2 regions of the Pantoea sp. SGAir0175 genome follow, and region 1 is predicted to be linked to the other one. Evidence: predicted binding sites of a transcription regulator. Region 1 holds the regulator's gene; the other holds the start of a gene.
What was found. Region 1 encodes CRP, which controls carbon source genes, mostly activating them, when cyclic AMP is high. Its sites were predicted from a motif close to ATGTGANNNNNNTCACAT; they were not measured.
Positions count from the first base shown of each region.

Region 2: a site for CRP is predicted at 1,496-1,513, ahead of C1N56_RS06295 (YfcZ/YiiS family protein). Genes of this name have one in related genera too.

Region 1 is NZ_CP028081.1:298,198-301,312, forward strand. It holds gene C1N56_RS01305 (YccS/YhfK family putative transporter) at 1-1,329, opposite strand, end outside; gene crp (cAMP-activated global transcriptional regulator CRP) at 1,388-2,020, opposite strand; gene C1N56_RS01315 (OsmC family protein) at 2,325-2,729, shown strand; gene C1N56_RS01320 (phosphoribulokinase) at 2,800-3,115, opposite strand, start outside.
Region 2 is NZ_CP028081.1:1,378,897-1,382,011, forward strand. It holds gene fadL (long-chain fatty acid transporter FadL) at 1-1,247, opposite strand, end outside; gene C1N56_RS06295 (YfcZ/YiiS family protein) at 1,606-1,902, shown strand; gene fadI (acetyl-CoA C-acyltransferase FadI) at 2,071-3,115, shown strand, end outside.

The DNA.
Region 1 (3,115 bases):
CAGCATGGTCAGCAGGGCAATCGACTCCGGAACAGCAAAGCGCAGCGACGCTGCGGCGATCAGCAAGCCGGCGAAGGTGCCGAGCGCGCGGTGCTGAATGCGCACGCGCGTGGCGCTGTAGCCGTTCTGGCTGACAAACATGATGGTCATCAGAATCCAGTAGGGCTTGGGAATATTGAAGAACAGCGCCAGCGCGCTGCCGAACATCAGCATCACCGCAAAGCGCGCCGCCGTCCGCAGCGCGGCAGATTTTAGCGACAGGTAGCTGCGCAGCGCCGGCAACAGCGGCAGGCGGCGCTGGCGATCGGCCATCAGGTCGCGGGTATACAGCGGCTTCTGCGTGCGCAGCACGCGCGCAATGCGGCTGAAATGGTAGAGGCAGAAATTACCGACCGGATTATCCGGGTGCTGCCGGGCAATTTTCTCCAGCGCGCCGAGCGGCTTTTCCATGTGGAAGCGTTCCGGCAGCTGGTGATAGAGAATGGCATCGGCCAGCACGCGTAGCCGTGCCGAAATGATTTTCGCGTTCCAGCGGATCACCGCCTCGGCGTGGCTCTGCTCCACCAGCTTTTGCACCTCTTCCGGCTGGTGCAGGCTGACCGAGATGTGCTCCTGCAGATCGAGCGCAACCTGAAAGGCGCGCGTCAGGCGTTTATGGCTGTTATCACGGCTGGCCGACAGCATATGCATCTGCTGGTAGCAGGTGGTGATCAGATCGACCGCTTTCTGCTGGCGCGCCAGTAATGGTGGCAGCGCTTTTTCCGGATCGGTCAGCTGCGTCAGCAGGGTGTATTTGGCGTCGCAGTAATCGGCCAGCTCGCGGTACAGCAGGCTGAGGGTCTCGCGCATCGGCTGCTCTTTCCACAGCCAGAACCAGAACCAGTTAAACAGCCCGTACCACAGCGTCCCGCCGATATACAGCAGCGGCGGGACCCACATCGGCATACGGCCGACGAGGCTTAAGGTAAAGATGGCGGCGATCAGCGTGCCGGGCAGCAAACGACCATGCAGCGGGCTGATTTCACCGGTCACGCCCACCAGCAGCGGCAACACCAGCAGAATCAGCGGCAGCGGCACAGCGTAAGCCGTGAGGTACTGAATCAGAAAACTGCCGCTGGCGAACAGTGCGCCGCCGACAATCAGCCGTTTGAAGAACCGCTTGTGTGGCGTATCCAGACCGGCGATGTTGCAGCAGGCCGGCACCAGGGAGAACAGCAGCCCTTTTTGCAGATCGCCAAACAGCCAGCCGAGCGCCACAGGCAGGCACAGCACCAGCGTTTGCCGCAGCGCATAGTTAACTTCCGGATGATAGATGATTCGACGCCACATCAGCTCATCGTAAACAGAAACGGCGCGATGTTGCCATCACGCCGTGGGTGAGAAGAAATCAGCGGGTGCCGTAAACGACGATGGTTTTGCCATGTGCGGAGATCAGGTTCTGATCTTCCAGCATTTTCAGGATACGACCCACGGTTTCGCGTGAGCAGCCCACGATCTGACCAATCTCCTGACGGGTGATTTTAATCTGCATACCGTCCGGGTGGGTCATGGCGTCAGGCTGTTTCGCCAGGTTGAGCAGCGTTTGCGCGATACGGCCGGTCACATCGAGGAAGGCAAGGTTGCCGACTTTTTCAGATGTTACCTGCAGGCGACGCGCCATCTGCGCCGACAGGCGCATTAAAATATCCGGATTGACCTGAATCAGCTGACGGAATTTTTTGTAGGAAATTTCAGCCACTTCGCAGGCGGTTTTCGCACGTACCCAGGCGCTACGCTCCTGGCCCTCTTCAAACAGGCCGAGCTCACCGATGAAATCCCCCTGATTGAGGTAGGAGAGAATCATCTCTTTGCCTTCTTCATCTTTAATCAGTACCGCGACGGAACCTTTCACGATGTAGTACAGCGTTTCCGCTTTCTCACCCTGATGGATGAGGGTGCTTTTGGATGGATATTTGTGAATATGGCAATGGGACAGGAACCATTCGAGTGTAGGGTCTGTTTGCGGTTTGCCGAGAACCATTCGCTATTATCCTCTGTTGTAATCGTGCCCAAAATACAGGGGGCAGTTTTCCCTGTCAGGCGGTGAAATCGTCCAGCGTTTCCCGTGAGGGACAGTTATTCGGGGGTGGATTCGTAAGCGATGCTTTTGATTCGTCCCGCTTTCGTCTTTCGTGACGAAAATATTTTCAGCACTGTTTGTAGCATAGCTTTTGCAACCTGTCTCCTGTTGTCTCGCTTCAGCAGGTGGGGGATGCGTCTGCATTGCTGTTTGTCAGGTGAAAGCGTACTCTGGCGGCAAAACCGCCGCTTCAGGAGAAAGAATAATGCAGGCACGAGTGAAATGGGTGGAAGGGCTGACCTTTCTCGGAGAATCCTCATCCGGTCATCAGGTATTAATGGACGGCAATTCCGGTGATAAAGCGCCCAGCCCGATGGAAATGGTGTTGATGGCTGCGGGCGGCTGCAGCGCGATTGACGTGGTGTCGATTCTGCAAAAGGGGCGCAACGATGTCGCCGATTGTGAAGTCAAACTGACCTCGGAACGCCGCGAAGAAGCGCCACGCATTTTTACGCATATCAATCTGCATTTTATTGTCAGCGGCAAAGCGCTGAGCGATAAAGCGGTAGCGCGCGCGGTGGATCTGTCCGCGGAGAAGTACTGCTCGGTGGCGATCATGTTGGGCAAGGGCGTCGAGATAACGCACAGCTACGAAGTGGTGGAGCTGTAATCCAGCCGGGAGCGCGGCCCTGCGCTCCCGATCTCAGCTCCTCCCGGCGAAACTGGCGCGTTAGCCTGCGCTATTCAATACGTTTTCCTTCAATCAACCGCTGCACCAGCGGCGTCATGATTAACTCCATCGCCAGTCCCATCTTGCCGCCCGGCACCACCAGCGTATTCATGTGGGAAATAAACGAGCCCTGGATCATCGCCAGTAAATAAGGAAAAGCGATGCCCTCCAGGCCGCGAAAATGAATCACCACAAAGCTCTCATCCAGCGACGGGATCTCACGCGCGGCAAACGGGTTCGAGGTATCCACGGTCGGCACGCGCTGGAAGTTGAGGTGCGTGCGGGAAAACTGCGGCGTGATGTAGTTGATGTAGTCTTCCATCGAA
Region 2 (3,115 bases), 1.1 Mb from region 1:
GCCTTACCTTCAGAATTAAAGGTATAAGGACCTTCTTTCACCGTCACGTGCTGACCGTGCATATAGGAAACACCGACATCCACCGACGCGTCCGGCGTGAAGGCGTAAGACGCACCGGCGCTCAGCCACAGGCGATCCTGATCCGGAATCGAGATAGAGCGTTTATCCGCCGGCACCGGGCTGTCATCAAATGCGATACCGGTACGGAACGTCCAGTTGTCGTCGTAGTTGTAAGTGGTACCTAACGCGATGCGATATGCATCACGGTAGCCTTCATCTTTATAGAACAGCGTCTGGCCGTTGCTGCCGGTGGCTTTCAGCTCCTGGAACTGGCTCCAGCTGGTATAGGCGAGGCTGTAGTGCACCGCCCACTGTGGCGCCACTTTATGCCAGCCGGACACTTCCCACATTTCCGGCAGGTTCAGCGTCAGCGAACCCGGAATGGTGGCGCCGCTGGTGCCATACGGCAGACCCAGCGCAATCGCCTGCGGCGTGCCGTTGAAGGCGCGCGGGATATTGCTCTTATAGTCGCCGTCGAAGTCGATCTTCACTTTGGAACGATAGGTGAAGCCGAAGCGGTTGTTTTTATCCACTTCATACAGGATACCGGCGTTCCAGCCGTAGCCCCATTCGTCACCTTTCAGGTGCGCGACCTGGGTATCGGCCGGCAGACCGGCGCGGGCACCGGCTTCACCGGCGTAGCGCTCAATTTTCGCTTTGGCGTACACCGCGTCAAAGCCGACGCCGAAGCTGAAGTTATCATTTAACCGATAAGCGGTGCTGAGGTTGAAGTTGCCGGTCATCAGATCGGTTTTGCCACCGAAGCCGCCCGCTGTGTAGCCGTTATTAAATTCGGTGGCCAGACCGTAGTTCGAGGTGGCCGAGGCGCCAATCCACCACTGATCGTTAATCGGATGCACATAATGGATGTTCGGGATCCACTGGTTTGGCGCAATATTGCTGGCGTTGAGGCTGTTGCCGGTCGGGCTGTTACCGCTGATATCCACTTCCGGGTCGATATAGACGGCACCGATGGAGAAAGAAGGGCGGTCCATCAGGGCCATGGTGGCTGGGTTACGGCTGGCAGAGGCGGCGGTATCACCCATGGCGCCTTCACCGGAATAGGCGCGGCCCAGGCCGATTGCTGAGAATTCGTTAAGTTGAAAGCCTGCGGCGTAGACGTGAGAAGAGACGAGCGCCACTGCAGCTGCCACAGCTGACTTTGCAAACAGGTTCTTATGGTTCATGACCACAACCTCATCTGAATTATTATTAAACGTAGTTACGTCGCGTAACAAAGGACGGCGGATTGTAGGGACTGACGATACAGACACATATCAGACCAGTGCGACGAGTATAGGTCCGACCTGTGTATTTGTTGCAATATTGTTTTTAAAATATTTCTGCTTTGATCGATAAAATCAGATCTGCTTAACAAAATCCTTGCGGTTCTGCTCCAGCATAGCGAGTCAAATTTGTTTTGGATCAAATTTTAGTGTGATATTCGTCACTTAGCGGGCGGAAGATAGCCGCGACGTGGCATCCGGCGTACACTTTGCAGCAGAAAATGATCCGATAGTGTTGATTTATCGTCAGGAGAAAAACATGACTGATGCCATTAGAAACTGTAGTGCGAACGAAACGGCAGCCTGCTGCTGCGTTGACGTGGGCACCGTGATGGACAATACCGATTGCAGCGCCAGCTGGTCAGGCGTGTTCGCTGACCGTCAGGCGGCAGAAGCAATGCTGGCCGAGCTGAGCGCCAAAGCGCGCCAGGTGGAGTCCGATCCGTGCGAGATTTATTCGCGCTTTACCGACGAAGCAGACGGCGTGCGCCTGGACGTCGATTTCACCTTTGCCTGCCAGGCCGAAACCCTGATTTTCCAGCTCGGCTTACGCTAATCCCGCCGCTGCCGACCCGCTTTTTCGGCAGCGTTGCCTCTTTTTCGTGTTACTCCTCGCACTTTTTTTCTTCTGTTATTGGCGACTTAGCAACACCTGGTTAACACTGATGATCAGGTCAGACCTGTTGGGCAATGATGCTCAGGTCGTAAATTACAGGTGAGTGCAATGAGCAAAGCGCAGCCGCTGCTGACGCGTCAGGGCGAACGTATCGCCATTACCCACGGATTACGCACCCCGTTTGCCCGCCAGGCAAGCGACTTTCACGGCATTCCGGCGCTGGAGCTGGGGCGCATGGTGGTCAGCGAATTAATGGCGCGCAGCGAATTGCCGGTGGAGGTGATCGATCAGCTGGTGTTCGGCCAGGTGGTGCAGATGCCGGAAGCCCCCAACATCGCGCGTGAAATCGTGCTAAGCAGCGGACTGAGCGTGCACACCGATGCCTACAGCGTGAGCCGCGCCTGCGCCACCAGCTTTCAGGCGGTGGCCAACGTGGCGGAAAGCCTGATGGCCGGGACCATTGATGCAGGTATTGCCGGTGGCGCCGACTCCTCCTCGGTGCTGCCGATTGGCGTCAGCAAAACGCTGGCGCGCGCGCTGGTTGATCTCAACAAAGCCCGCACCCTGAGCAAAAAATTACACATCTTACGCCGCCTGCGCCCACGCGATTTGTTGCCGGTGCCGCCGGCAGTGGCGGAATACTCCACCGGTTTACGCATGGGCGACACCGCCGAGCAGATGGCCAAAACGCACGGCATCACGCGTGAGCAGCAGGACGCGCTGGCGCTGCGCTCGCACCAGCGTGCGGCGCAGGCCTGGCAATCCGGCGTGCTGGCGCAGGAAGTGATGCCGGCATTTGTGCCGCCGTGGAAAGCACCGATTGAGCAGGACAACAATATTCGTTTTAACGCCAGTGCGGCGGATTATGCAAAGCTGCGTCCGGCGTTTGACCGTCGCCACGGCTCGGTCACCGCGGCCAACAGCACGCCGCTGACCGATGGCGCGGCGGCGCTGATTCTGATGCGCGAAGGGCGCGCGCGTGAGCTGGGCATTACACCGCTCGGTTACCTGCGCAGCTATGCGTTTGCCGCGATTGATGTCTGGCAGGACATGTTGCTCGGACCGGCCTACGCGTCGCCGCTGGCGCTGGAACGCGCCGGCATCACTCTAAGCGATCTGACGCTGATCGACATGCATGAAGCCTTTGCCGCGC